Regions from separate parts of the Micromonospora sp. NPDC047738 genome, predicted to be linked through region 1. Evidence: riboswitches for the same ligand, from Rfam matches in the RefSeq annotation. Region 1 holds a riboswitch; the other holds the start of a gene.
What was found. A riboswitch is a leader RNA that binds a small molecule or an ion and turns the genes downstream of it on or off. The one in region 1 is predicted to bind cyclic di-AMP.
Positions count from the first base shown of each region.

Region 2: linked by a shared signal. The riboswitch ahead of ABZ783_RS22415 (C39 family peptidase) and the one ahead of ABZ783_RS04525 (NlpC/P60 family protein) in region 1 are both predicted to bind cyclic di-AMP.

Region 1 covers NZ_JBEYSO010000002.1:259,482-266,587, forward strand. The annotation lists gene ABZ783_RS04520 (peptidoglycan recognition family protein) at 62-2,110, opposite strand; cyclic di-AMP (ydaO/yuaA leader) riboswitch at 2,343-2,478, shown strand; gene ABZ783_RS04525 (NlpC/P60 family protein) at 2,491-3,525, shown strand; gene dcd (dCTP deaminase) at 3,571-4,149, opposite strand; gene ABZ783_RS04535 (pyridoxamine 5'-phosphate oxidase family protein) at 4,228-4,773, shown strand; gene ABZ783_RS04540 (zinc metalloprotease) at 4,840-5,823, opposite strand; tRNA gene ABZ783_RS04545 (tRNA-Gly) at 6,066-6,139, shown strand; gene ABZ783_RS04550 (TIGR03086 family metal-binding protein) at 6,216-6,788, opposite strand; gene ABZ783_RS04555 (SRPBCC family protein) at 6,775-7,106, opposite strand, start outside.
Region 2 covers NZ_JBEYSO010000014.1:147,714-154,819, forward strand. The annotation lists gene ABZ783_RS22405 (peptidoglycan-binding protein) at 1-187, shown strand, start outside; gene ABZ783_RS22410 (alpha/beta hydrolase) at 236-1,003, opposite strand; gene ABZ783_RS22415 (C39 family peptidase) at 1,107-1,964, opposite strand; cyclic di-AMP (ydaO/yuaA leader) riboswitch at 2,166-2,307, opposite strand; gene ABZ783_RS22420 (hypothetical protein) at 2,597-3,382, opposite strand; gene ABZ783_RS22425 (hypothetical protein) at 3,522-4,019, opposite strand; gene ABZ783_RS22430 (acyltransferase) at 4,142-5,305, opposite strand; gene ABZ783_RS22435 (alpha-ketoglutarate-dependent dioxygenase AlkB) at 5,542-6,177, shown strand; gene ABZ783_RS22440 (solute carrier family 23 protein) at 6,322-7,106, shown strand, end outside.

The DNA of each region.
Region 1 (7,106 bases):
AACGGAGGAAGGGTTCCCGGTGACCGGGAACCCTTCCTGCGTCGACGGCAAGCGGTTCTGCTCAGGAGGTCCGCGCAGCGCCTGGAACGATGTCCACGTCGTCGAGGTTCACGTACATCACCCGGTGGCCGAACTGCACCTGGACGTACTTGTTCTCGCCGCGGACCACCGTCCGGTCACCCGGCGCCGAACCGTCGAAGGAGACGGCCCGGTAGTACTCGCCCGGCAGGACGCCGCCGACCGCGTACCGCTGACCGGCCGGGAAGGTGTACTGCAGCGGCGAGATGGCCTGGTACGGGATCGTGGCCGGGTAGGCGGCCCGTTCGGGGTAGGCCCGCCCGTACACCGGGATGCTGGTCTTGCCCGGCTTGGGGGTCACCACGAAGCCGTTCGCCCACTTCGCCGTCGGCGCCGAGGTCGGGTTGTAGAACCAGGCCTTCTGGCCGAGGTACCAGATCGCGGTCCAGTCGCCCTGGATGCCCGCGAGGGCGTACGTCTGACCGGCCGAGGCGCGGGCGCCGTGATCCTTGATGTACATGGTGTTCGGCGTACCGTTCGGGCGCAGCCCCAGGTCGTTGACCAGCGGCGCGGTCGGGCTCGGGGCGGTACGCAGGATGACGGAGGAGGAGCCGCGCAGCGGGCAGGGCTCGGCCGTCGGCGGCACCGGTCCCGGTGGCAATGGGGGCTGCTGGTTGCAGCCGGTGAAGGCCGGCTGGTTGCTGGCGTAGTCCGGGTCGATGGTGACCAGGCCGGTGTTCGGCGTGCCGGTCGAGTGGAACGGCGCCTTCAGCAGATCGAAGTAGTGCGACCAGTCCCAGTACGGGCCCGGGTCCCAGTGCATCCCGGCGACGTTCCCGGCGAGGATGCCGGGGACGTTGTCGTGGCCGAGGATGTGCTGCCGGTCCAGCGGGATCTGGAACCGCAGCGCCAGGTGCCGGACCAGCTTGGCCGAGGCACGGTACATCGCCTCGGTGTACCAGGTGCCGCGGCCGGCGTAGCCCTCGTGTTCGACGCCGATGGACTTGGCGTTGACGTACCAGTTGCCGGCCTGCCAGCCGACGTCCTTGGCCTTGATGTGCTGGGCCACGTAGCCGTCCACCGAACGCAGCGTGTAGTGCCAGCCCAGGTAGGTCACGTCCTGGACCGCGTTCACGCTGCCCCGGAAAGAGCCCTCGGTGTCGTGGATGATGATGTATTCGAGCTTCTGCTGGGCCGGCCGGTTGCCGATGTCGTAGTTGCCGTAGTCCACGATGTTCGTCTTGGGGATCGTGTACTCCCCGTACGGCGCGGGAATCCACTCGCAGGCGAGGCGGACCGGGCACTCCAGGCCGTCCGGCCGCTCGGCGCGGCGCAGGCCGAGCTTGTGCAGCCCGGACTGGTCCGGCGTCACCGCGGTGGCGGCGAGGGTCACCCGCTGGCCGTCGTCGGTGGTCCGGCTGGCGCCCTGGCCGATCTGGTCGTACACCTCGTCGGCGAAGGCCGCCGCGGCGTCCTCGGTGTCCGCGCCGGAGTACCGGGCCACCGCGCCGTACCAGGCCGCCGGGTCGCTGCCGGCGCCGACCGGTCCGCCCAGGTCCTGCTGGTACGAGGCCAGCAGCGCCGCGCCGCCCCGGATGTTGGCCGCTGCCTCGTCGCGCAGGGTCTCCTTCGACACGCCGGTGAGGTCGGCGGCGGCGTCGAGGGTCTGCAGGGACGCCTCGGGCAGGGTGTCCCCGGAAGGCGCGGCGGCGGCGGTCAGGTCGACGGTGAGCGGGCGGGAGTCGTCGCCGCGGGGGTCCTCGTTCTCGTCCACGTGCGCGCTGGACGGAGTCGAGGCGACCTGCTCGGCGTCGGTGAGGTGCATCGGGCCGTAGCCGCCGCTGGTGCTGGGCTGGCCGGAGTGGGTGTCCCAGCGGGACTCCAGGTAGGAGACGCCCAGCAGGACGCTCTGCGGCACGCCGTACTCCGCCGCCGCGGCGGCGTACTGCTGCTGGCGGTCCGGGCTGTCGGTGGTGCCGGCGGCGGTGAGAGGCGCCGCCACAGTGGGACCGCTGGTCGCGAGAGCGGTGGCCGCCGCGACGGCGGCGGCCAGCAGTATCCGTCTGCGCGATGGCAGGGCTGAGAGGTGCATCGAACCTCCAGATAGGGATGGGGGTGACTGCGTCCCCACCCTCACTCCGCAGATGGCCCCAGGTCAATACCTTTCCAGGTGGTGATGATGGGCGTAAAAAACCTTCACCGTCGGGTGGTTTCCGAATCTGCGTACGGAGTGTCACGGCGGATCGGGTTGCGGATTGATAACGACGGTCCCTACTCTGGTCAGTTGTCGACCGGTAGGTTCACCGTCCATCCCGGGTGGTGACGGTCCGACACCGCCGAGTCGCCGCCAGGCGAGCCGGGGACCCAGGTACCTGGGGTGAATCCGCAGCCACTGCGGTAGGGCGGCTCCCTTCCCGCCCGAACCCGTCAGCTAACCCGGTAGGCGGGCAGGAAGAAGGAGTACGGAGCCCGGTGGCACACCATGCCCCGCGGCCACCGTCGGACCGGTCGGTCGACCGGTCGACGGCTGCGCCGCGTTCACGCTGGTCCCGCTTCACCACCGCCCTCGCCGCCCTGGTCGGCACCGCCGTCGTCCTGACCGGCGGCGCCACGGCGGCCCACGCCGAACCGTCGGTCACCGAGATCGAGCGCCAGATCGACCAGGACTGGAACAAGCTCGAACCGATCATCGAACAGGTCAACTCCACCCGCGAGAAGCTTGCCGTCCGGCGCAAGCAGGCCGACGCGCTGGAGAAGCAGATCGCCCCGCTCGAGGCCCAGGTCGACGCCGCCCTCGGGCAGGTCGGCGGGCTGGCTGCCGACGCGTACAAGGGCAACAACCTCAGCACCGTCAACGCCCTGCTGGGCAGCCGGTCGCCGAGCGAGGTGGTCAACAGCCTCGAACTGCTCGACCGCTACGCGCACCACCAGCACGAGCAGGTGCAGGCCGTCATGGAGCTGCGCGACCAGTTGGCCGCGAAGAAGAAGCCGCTGGACGCGATGGTCGCCCAGCTGGCCCGTACCGAAGCTCAGCTCGCGGCCCAGAAGAAGCAGATCGACGCCGAGATCGCCCGGCTCCAGAAGCTCCGGCTCAAGGTGTACGGCAACGGCGGCGGCGGACCGCTGCGTCCCGCGCCCTGCCCCGCCGGCTACCCGGGCGGCCCGGCCGGTGTCGCGGTCAAGTTCGCCTGCGCCCAGATCGGCAAGATCTACGTCTGGGGCGCCGCCGGCCCGGACCACTACGACTGCTCCGGCCTGACCATGGCGGCCTGGGCCGAGGCCGGGGTCTCCCTGCCGCACAACGCCCGCGAGCAGCACGACGTCACCCGGCGGGTGAGCCGCGGCGAGCTACGCCCCGGTGACCTGGTCTTCTACTACAGCGACCTGCACCACGTCGGGATGTACGTCGGCGGCGGCTGGGTGGTGCACGCCTCCCAGTCCGGCAAGCCGATCACGATGAAACGCGTCGACGACGGCCAGATCAACAGCTACGGCCGCCCGGGCTGACGGGTACGCAGGGGCTTCCGCGTCGCGGAAGCCCCTGCGTCGTGCTCAGCGGGTCGGCCAGGTACGCCAGTTCTGCCAGGACCGGCTCGGGGTCGGCCCGCGCTGCCCCTGGTAGCGCGAGCCGTAGACCGCCGAGCCGTACGGGTGCTCGGCCGGCGACGAGAGCCGGAAGATGCAGAGCTGGCCGATCTTCATGCCGGGCCAGAGCGTGATCGGCAGATTGGCCACGTTGGAGAGTTCCAGCGTGACGTGCCCGGAGAAGCCCGGGTCGATGAAACCGGCGGTGGAGTGGGTGAGCAGCCCGAGTCGGCCCAGGCTGGACTTGCCCTCGAGCCGGCCGGCCAGCTGGTCGCCCAGCGAGATCACCTCGAGCGTTGAGGCGAGCACGAACTCGCCCGGGTGCAGCACGAACGGCTCGCCCTCGGGTACCTCCACCATCGAGGTCAGGTCGTCCTGCTGCTGGGACGGGTCGATGTGCGTGTAGAGGTGGTTGTTGAAGACCCGGAAGAGCCGGTCCAGGCGTACGTCGATGCTGGACGGCTGCACCAGCGTAGGCTCGAAGGGCTCCAGCGCGAGTGCGCCCGCCTTGATCTCGGAGACCAGGTCGCGGTCGGAGAGCAGCATCGGAACACCATAGCGACCGGTACGGGCGACCTGCGTGTCGGACTACATCTTCGTACACGTGTTCGATAGAATGTCCGCATGGCTTCCTGGTCCGAATTCGCCGCCGACGAGCCCCGGCTCGCCGACGAGATCCGCGTTCTCCTGCAGCAGTACGGGCCGGGCTTCGGCTACCTCGCCACGGTCCGCGCCGACGGCGGCCCCCGGGTCCACCCGGTCTCCCCGGTCATCACCGACGACGGGCTCTACTGCTTCGTCATCGACTCGCCCAAGCGCCGCGACCTCGAACGCGACGGCCGCTACGCGCTGCACTCGTTCCCGCCGGAGGAGAGCGACGACGAGGCGTACGTCGCCGGCCGGGCCCATCCGGTGACCGACCCGGCGACCGTGGCCCGAGTGGCCGGGATCGGCCGGGCCGCGCCGCACGTCGACTGGCGGCTGTTCGAGTTCACCGTCGACGTGGCGATGCTGACCCGGCGCGACCAGGCGGCCCACCTCGGCGCGGGCCGGCCGCAGGTGCGGGTCTGGCTCGACCCGCAGGCGGCCGCTCCCGCTCGGCGTGCCCCGGCTGTGCCCGAGGGGCGGCGCGGCCGTCACGGCTTCGACACCCGCCGCCCGGCCGCCTGACCGTATGAATACCGGTGCCGGCCCCGTCCGAGGACGAGGCCGGCACCGGTTCGCTGTGCTCGGCGGTTACGCCGCGCGGTAGGCGTTCCACGCGGTCAGCATCCGGCTCGCCTGGCCCGAGGTGAACTGGTACATGCACGAGTCGTAGGTGTAGTCCATGAAGTTGGTGATCGGGTCCAGGCCCGGCGCCGTGCAGGTGTCCCGACCGGTCGGGCACTGGTACGCCGGCGAGGCCTCGGCCGCGGTGTCGTCGACGCTGTCGCCCGAGCCCGAGCAGCCGCCCTGGAAGGTGTGGTAGAGGTTCAGCCAGTGGCCGATCTCGTGGGTGCCGGTGTCGCCCTGGTTGTAGTTGGTGGCGGTGCCACCCGGCAGCGACTCGCTCAGCACGACCACGCCGTCCATGCTGTCGAGCTTGCGCTTCGGGAAGGTTGCCCAGCCGAGTAGGCCGTCGCTGAGTTCGCCGAGGTACATGTTCAGCGTGTTCTTGCCGCCCTCGCGCAGGGTGGTCTTCATCGACCGCTCAGCCGAGGAACCCGAGATGATCGGGTACCAGGACGGGTTGGTGACCCGGTTGATCTTCTGGAGCTGGAAGCTGAACGCGGTGGGTGCGCCGCCGGTGGCGCCGCTGTAGGCCTGGTTGAGCACGCTGATCTGCTGCGTGATCATCGAATCCGGGATGTTGCCGCCGGCGCGGGTGCTGTCCCGCTGGATGACGTGCACCACGACCGGGATGGTCACGGTTGCCAGGGGTGCGGCCCCGGCGCCGGCCCGGAACCGGGCCCGCTCGGCCTGGGCGGCGGCGAGGTCCGCCTCCCGCTCACGGACCTGGGCGGCGGTCAGCTCGTTCGGCTCGTGCTTGGCGTGCGCGCCGGCCTTGACCCGGGCGTCCGAGTGGACGTCGGCCGGCTCGACGCAGCCGCCCGCCGGGGCGGCCGAGAAGGCCGAAGCGGCCGGGACGACGCCCACCGCCGCGGTGCTGAGCAGCAGCGCGAGCGTCGTCGACGCGACACCGGCGGTGCGCCGGGTCAGCAGGTTGGGACGAAGTCCCATGGGCCCACCTCTTTCTGGCGGCGCGACCGGGGGTGTGTCACGCCGTGGCTGAAACGTTGGGGAGACGTTACAACCGATCGACAGATTTGAGAATGGCCATGTTTTGCCGCCGTGAAACTTTCTCCTGCTGAGGCCGGGCGCTCAGGTTGCAAGATCGTTTCGAGCCGGTTCCGGCGCGTGGGAGCCGCCATGGGGTACCTGGGTGCACGGAGGCGGTGACCTCAGGTACAGTGGTGCCGCCTGCGGGTGTAGTTCAATGGCAGAACATCAGCTTCCCAAGCTGACAGTGCGGGTTCGATTCCCGTCACCCGCTCCAACCGAAAGGCCCTGGCCGGGACGGCAGTCCCAGCCAGGGCCTTCGACGTTGTCCAGCCAAGTCAGGGGCGCCCGGCTCACCGCCCCGGCCAGAACGGATCCCGGCCGATGAACCCCATCAGTCTGGTCTGGGTATCCGCATCGCCGGGTACCTCGACCCGGGTGCCGAACTGGCCGGACGAGCGGAGAACCTGCTCCATCTGCTCCATCTGGCCGAGGAGTTGAGCGCAGAAGTCGGGGTCCAGCCGATCGTCCTGGCCGGTGGCCCTGGAGAGATCCCAGGTGTGCATGAACACGTCAGCCGTGTAGAACTGGTCGATCGCGTTCTGCAGCGGCATGTGGCCGATGTGCGGGTTGGTGAGTTTCCGGTGCGCCGTCTCCGGATCGTCCAGCACCGCCTGCACACCGTCGCAGTGAACCTGCCACGCGGCGACCGGGTTCTCGTCCACCGACGGTCCGTGGGGCAGTTCGATGCCGGCACCGGAGGCAAGAAAGCCGGAGCACCATTCGGTCAGGTGACGTACGACGTCGCGGGCGGTCCAGCCGGCGACCGGGGATGGCACGTCCCAGGACCGGGTACCGCGGACCCGGTCGGTGAAGAGCCCGGCAACCTGCCGGTGTCGCTCGGCTGGGCGGTCAGACAGCGCCATTGATCAGCATCCTGTCCAGCTTCGCGTAGCCCTCGTTGATACCGACCTCCATGCCGCTGCGCAGCCACGCATCGCGGCCTTCGAAGCTGTCGACCAGCGACTGCGTCCGCAGCCGCGTACGGCCGTCGCCCAGGTCCTCGAACCACAACGTCTCCAGCGCCACTCCGTCGGGATCGCCCTCGAAGGTGAAGGTCTGCACGATCCGGTCCGGCCGCACCTCATGGAAGCTGCCGTGGAACCGGTATTCGGTGCCGTCGCGTACCGAGGCGTACCGCCAACTGCCGCCGGTGCACGCGTTCCAGTGCTCGATCCGGGTGG
Region 2 (7,106 bases), on a different contig from region 1:
CCGGGTCAGCGCCGGCCAGGTCCTCGGCTACACCGGGGCCACCGGCAACGTGACCGGGCCGCACCTGCACCTGGAGGTCCGGGTCAACGGCGCCAACCGCTGCCCGCAGAACATGCTGCTGGCCATCTACGACGGCGTCGCCCCACCGGCCCCGTCCGCCCTGCCCGCCACCGGCTGCTTCTACTGACGCAACCTGCGGTCGTGATGTCGTCGCCCTGCCTGCGGGGCGACGGCGTCACGGCCCGTCGGGCGCCGCGAACGGCGCGAGCAGGTCGAGGACCACGGCGGGGTCCTCGACGTGCGCGTTGTGGCCGAGCCCCGGCAGCGTCGCCACCGGCACGCCCAACTCCTTGAGCTGTCCGTCGGACACCATCGGGTCCTGCTCTCCCCGGGCCAGCAGCACCGGCACGTCGGTCGCGGCGAGCAGGGCGGGCAACTGGGGCTCCCCGACCGCGAACGCGGCCGGGTCCATGGCCAGCCGCCAGCGGCCGTCCTCGCGGCGCAGCCCGGCGTCCACCACCGGGTGGTCGGGGGCGAACAGCCCGGCCAGCCCGGCCACCCGCAGGTAGCGGCGGGCCGCCTCGTCCCGGCTGGCGAACCAGGTCACCGGCCGCTGGGCGAGCTCGCGGGCCTTGTCCAGCTCGGCCGGCGACCAGGCGACCTTGATGCCGAGCCCGACCACCCCGTCGATCGGAAGCTGCCGCGCCCGTGCGGCCAGCGCCAGCGCCACCACCCCGCCGAGCGAGTGCCCGAGCACCACCAGCCGGTCCCGGGGGCCGAGCCGGTCGGCGACCGGGCCGAGCCCCGCCACCACCCGGTCCGCGAGCGCCTCGAAGGAGTACGCCGGCAGTTGCGGCGACCAGCCGTGCCCGGCCAGGTCGGGGGCCAGCCAGCGGCCCGCCCAGCGGCGCTCCAGCAGCGGCGCCCAGGGCAGCCACACCTCACCGGTGGCGCCCATGCCGTGCAGCAGCAGCAGATGGCGGGTACCCGTCTCGTCGCCCATACGGCGCAGTGTGCCACCGGACGGACACCAGGCGCGAGACCGGCCCCGGATACGGCGTCGGGCACCGGCTCCTGGAGCCGGTGCCCGACGTGCAGGGGTGGGATCAGGCGGAGTAGCCGCGGGTGGCGGCCCAGTTCGCCAGATCGATGGTGGTGATCCAGTACTCGGGCAACGCCGGGTTCGCCGAGTCGGCGATCCGCACCGTCCGGCCGTCGTCCTTGTAGCCGACCACGGCGATGTAGTGGCCGCCGGGGAACGAGTGCCAGCCGCCGTTGGTGTCGGTGGCGGAGCCGGCGATGTTGACCACCACGCCGCGGCCGTCGGTGATCGCCTTGACCACGTCGGCCTGGAGCTGGTCCATCTGCGCCGGGGTCGCGGCCTGGCCGGGGATCATGTGGGTCCGGTACGGGTTGCCCTTGACCATCTGGTTGAGCCCGCGGGTGGTGTCCTCGGCCGAGTTGGTGCCGTTCTCGCCGGCGTTCAGCGGGGCGACCATCGCGTCCTGGGTGGTCTCGACGCCGCTCGCGCTCAGCGCGTTGCGCACCGCGGCCGGACCGCAGTTCCAGTAGGCGGTCTGGGCCTCGTAGTTGTAGTCGAGGACCTTCGTCGACGGCGGCTTCGGCTTCGCCTTCGCGGTCTTCGTGACGTCCGGGTCCGGCTTGGCCGAGCTGGCCTTCGCCGACGGCGACCCGCTCGGCGACCCGCTGGGCGAGGCGGTCGGGGACGGGGCGGCGACCCGGGCCTCGCTCCGGGTGGCGACGTCACCGAGGCGCGGCGCCAGTTCGGCGACGGCGGCGGTGGTCTCCTGCCGGACCGGCGCGTCGTTCGTGCTGGCCAGTGCCGCGCTGGCGCCGCCGGCCAGCACGAGGGCCGCGGCGGAGCCGGCGACGATCTGGTACGGGCGCTCGGTCGCGAGGCGCCGCAGCTGACGCTTCAGGTGGTGCTTCACGTGTTCCTCCACGGGGGCCGGAGCGGCACACGCCGACCCGACGCGCGGAGTAGCTCACGCGCGTTCCTGGGCGGGTGGCCGCGGGAAAAGAGCGCCCGGCGGACCGGGCAGCGGGGGTCGGTTACCGGAACGGACTCGCGGGTCAGGCGAGCGCCGGCACCGTGGCGCCGTGGAGGCGGGGGGAGGATCGGGGGGTGGTTCGCACGAGGTTGGAACTCCTTCCGTGGCCGCCTACCGGGTTAGCTGACGGATTCGGGCGGGAAGTAGGCCCTACCGCGGGCCTTGGCTCGCGGATTCACCCCGGTGTTGCACTGGGTCCCCGGTTCGTGAGATCACGATTGAGCGGGTCGGCGCGGCGTCGCCACTTGCGATCGAAAACCGCACCGGACGCGCTGACACTACCGGTGGGTACGCCGCCTGCCAAGCGTGACCACCTGCGTAAACGTCAACCACCGTTACCGAGACCGGAACAGCCGGTCACTGACCTGACTCAATGGGACGACCGTTTTAACGGGAACCGTCGGGTGACTATCGGACATCCGGGTGGGGATCGAAGGGGAATTGCGGGGCTCGATCGCCCGGCCTGATCCGGTTGACCGTTTCCCCGGTCGCCGTGACCGGGCTCACCTAATTCGGATAACGATTCAGCCGACCCGCGCCGGACGCCACCGTGCGGGGTGCGCCGCGACGGCGCCGGCCGACACCGGGGCGAGGGTCTGGGTCACCGCCTCGGCGGGGCGTACCGGGACCGCTCCGGGGCGCACCGCCTCGGCGGCCGCGTACGCCTCCACGGCCAGCACCCGGGCCGCCTCGGCGGCCACTTCGGCGTCCCGCCAGGCCCGCCGCTCCCGTTCGGCGGCCGCCCGCCACCGGGCCCGCCGGCCGTCGCGTACCACCCGGGCCAGGGCGATCTCCTGCTCGGCCGGATGCCGGCGCGGGTCCCACCCGTTGCGCCCGGCGAGGACGTCCGCGAGCTGCCGGGCAGTCAGGTCGCCCTGCCAGTGCGCCGTCATGGCGGCGTGGTGCAGCCACCGCTCCCGGGCCGCGTACTCGGCCGGCGTCCGGGGCGTCCGCGGCTCGGGCAGCACGGCGGCCCCCGCGAACCGCCGGGCGGCCGCCTCGGCCTCGTCGTACGCCCGCCAGGCCCGGTCGACCTCGTCGTGCGCGGTCAGCCACTGCTCGCGCCACCGGCGCGCGGTCTGCCGGGCCCCGGCGGCGGCGACCGCCACCTCATCGGCGTACCGGCGCAGGTCGGCGTGGCGGGCGGCCGCCACGGCGGCCGGGTCGGGGGCGGGATCCGGCGGAGTCCCCCGCTCGGGCCGGGCGACCAGGGCGGCGAGCACGCCCAGGGCGAGCACGAGCAGGGCCGACCAGATGGCGGCGGCCACGGGAATCTCGGTCAGGAAGTGGTAGAGAAGGGTCTGCTTCATGGTCGGCACCTCACGGGAACGACGTGGTGGAGAGGTCCGCACGGCCGGCGGGGCGGGGCGCGACCGGGTACGGGCGCCACCGGGCCGGTGCGGGGTGAGGTTCGGGTACGGCGTGGGCGGGCCGGGCCCGCCGGGCTCGTCAGCGGGCGGGCGGGGCCCGGGAGCCGACGGTCGCCGGGACCAGCCCGACCAGGACGCGGTGCCGGTCGGCCGGGGCGACCACGACACCCCGCACCAACGAGTCCGGTGCGCTGGCCAGGACTGCCTGCCGGTCGCCGGTCGCGTCGGACGACGTCCACCCGGCCGCCGCAGCCGATCCGGTCCCGATCCGCGCGGCGGGACCGGGCGCTCCGGTCCCGGCCCGGACCACCGCGTCGGCGGCCCCGCCGGACCAGCGGATCAGCGCCCGGAGGGTGGGGTCGGCGCCGGCGGACTCGGTGCCGCCGAGGTGCCCGGCCCGAAGGGTCGCGGTGTCGACGGCGACCGTCGCGGGAGCCGCGTGCGCCGCCGCGGCCGGGCCCAGGGGCAACGTGGCGGCGCCGAGCGAGCAGGCGACGACCACGGCCAGGCTGGCCAGCATGCGCGCGGTCCAGCGCGCCACCCACCACACGGGACAGGTGAGCGCGATCGGAAGCACCGGTCCAAATTACCGTCGAACCGGCCGTATCGCACCGTCCACGGGCGTGTCGCACCGCCGCAGAGGCGCACCGGCCACCGTGGACACCGGTCCGGCGGCGGGGGTGTGGTCCTGCGGCCCGCTCAGCGCGGGTCGCGCCGCCCCGCGTACTCGATCGACCGGGGCCGTGGGACGCGGACCTCGACCGGTGCGGCGGAGGTGGCCTGCGTGCGGGCCCGCCGGGGCGGTCCCAGCCGGCGCATCATCGGCGTCTCCACCCAGCGGTGCAGGGCGGCGGCGAGCAGCAGGTTGCCCAGCAGGAAGCCGAGCACCGCGAGCGGGCCCCACCAGCCGCTCAGCCCCTCGCCCCAGTGCCCGGTCAGGCGCAGCACGGCCTGCATCACCAGCACGTGCACCAGGTAGAACGCGAAGGAGACCTCACCGAGCCAGACCATCGGACGAGACCGCCACGGGGTGCGCCGGCCGTGCACGTCGGCGTCGGCCGCGGCGGTGATGACCAGGAGGTACGCGACCGCGAGCAGAGCCGCCCAGAGCTCCGCGCGGACCCACTGCGCGGCGACCACCCAGGTGGCGACGAAGAGCAGGCTGGCCACGGTGAGGTTCGGGCCACGCCAGCGGCCCCGGCGCATCAGTTCCGCCGCGGCCACGCCCATCCAGAACTCCAGCGACCGCGCCACCGGGAAGACCTGGGTGAACCACCACCGGTCCTCCTCGGGCACCAGCAGCTGACCCGGCCACAGGGCCAGGATGAGTAGCGGTGCGGCGACCACCACCGCCCGGAGCAGCCCGGTGCGCGACCGACGCAGGTAGGGCAGCACGAACGGCAGGCAGAGATAGAAGGCGAGCTCGCAGGAGAGCGACCAGCTCACCGTGTTGACGCTGTAGAAGTAGCCGGGGGTGGGGTTCCAGGCCTGCACCAGGGCCAGGTTGCCCAGCGCGGCCCAGGGAGCGACCGGGTCGGCGAACCAGAACGCGACCAGCAGCGCGGCCACGAAGGTGACCAGGTGGTTCGGGTAGATCTTGGCGAGCCGGCGACGCAGGAAGGTACGCCGGGGCTCACCGTCCCGGTACGACCACACCAGCACGAACCCACTGAGGATGAAGAAAAACTCCACACCGGACAGACCGAGGGTGAACAGCCAGCTCACCACGGCCTGGTAGTCGGGCTCGGCAACGATCCGCATGGTCCCCGCATGGAAGCCGAAGACCAGCAGGGCGGCGACCCACCGCAACCCGGTCAGCGACGGCAGCCGGACGGCCTGGGCCACGGTCGGCGTACTGGTCATGCCGGACGCCCGACCGTCAGCAGGATCATCAGCGCGTCTCCTCCTCGGGCGGTCGGCGACGGGCGGCACCGGGACCACCCGGGGCGGCGCTCCACCGCGACGCCGCCGCCGGGCACCCTACCCGCCGGCGCCCCGGACCGCCTCCCGCGCCGTCGGGCCGCCCGGCCATCGGGGCGCCGGCGAGCTGCGGCCAGAGTCCTCGTACGTCTGTTCGATCGAGGGGTAGGATCGGCGTCGTGTCCGACGTCGCGTACCAGCCCTCGATGCTCGACTTCGCCGAGCAGGGGCCGACCCTGGGCCCGCTCGCCGGCGGGCCGCGCCGGCACGAGCTGAGCCGCGGCGCGTGGGTCGACCACCTGCCGGGCTGGGTGCGGGGCTCCGACGGGGTGCTCGACACGCTGCTGCGCGACGTGCCCTGGCGGGCCGAGCGCCGCACCATGTACGAGACCGAGGTCGACGTGCCCCGCCTGCTCTGCTGGTACGGCGCCGGCCGCCCACTGCCCCACCCGGTGCTCACCGAGGCCCGCGCGGCGCTCACCCGGCACTACGCGGACGAACTGGGCGAGCCCTTCGTCACCGCCGGCATGTGCCTCTACCGCGACGGCCGCGACAGCGTCGCCTGGCACGGCGACACCCTGGGCCGCTCCGCGCACAGCGACACCATGGTGGCCATCGTGTCCTTCGGCTCGCCACGCCCGCTGCTGCTGCGTCCCCGCGGCGGCGGGGCGAGCCTGCGCTTTCCGCTCGGCCACGGCGACCTGGTGGTGATGGGCGGGTCGTGCCAGCGCACCTGGGAGCACGCCATCCCCAAGACCGCCCGCCCGGTCGGTCCCCGGATCAGCGTCCAGTTCCGTCCGGCCGGCGTCGCCTGACCCCGACCGGCTCGGCCGCGCCGGCGCACGCCCCCGGCGCTGCCGGATCCGGCCCACCACACCCGGACGCGGATCCGTGACGTGCTACAAACGACCCTCAGGGTCGATCACGCCCCCGTCACCTGACGACGCGAAGGGCGGAGCATGTCCCAGTCCTCCACCGAGCCACGACCCCGCTGGTCCCCGTGGCACCTGCACGGCGACGGCCGGTCCGTCCGCCCCGGCGACGTGGTGCATCCCGACGAGCGGCTGTCCTGGCCGCGTACCGTCGGCGTCGGCGTGCAGCACGTCGTCGCGATGTTCGGCGCCACCTTCACGGTGCCGCTGATCACCGGCTTCCCGCCGGCCACCACGCTCTTCTTCTCCGGGCTCGGCACGCTGCTGTTCCTGCTGATCACCGGCAACCGGCTGCCGTCGTACCTGGGCTCGTCGTTCGCGTTCATCGCCCCGGTGCTGGCCGCGAAGACCAGCGGCGGCATCCCGGCGGCGCTGGGTGGCATCGTGGTGGTCGGCGCGGTGCTGGCCCTGGTCGGCCTGGTGGTGCAGTGGGCCGGCGCACGCTGGATCGACGCGCTCATGCCGCCCGTGGTCACCGGCGCCATCGTCGCGCTGATCGGGCTCAACCTGGCCCCGGTGGCCTGGGACGGCGGGGGCAGCGGCACCGGCGTGAAGGCGCAGCCGCTGATCGCGGTGGTCACCCTGGTCGCGATCCTGGTCGCGACGGTGCTCTTCCGGGGCTTCCTCGCCCGGCTCTCCATCCTGCTCGGCGTGGTGGTCGGCTGGGTGCTCGCCGCGGTCCTCGGCGAACTCGACCCGAAGGCGGTCACCGGGCTGAAGGAGGCCGCCTGGGTGGGGCTGCCGCAGTTGCACGCCCCGAGCTTCAGCCTGCGGGCGGTGGTGCTGGTCATCCCGGTGATCCTGGTGCTGAT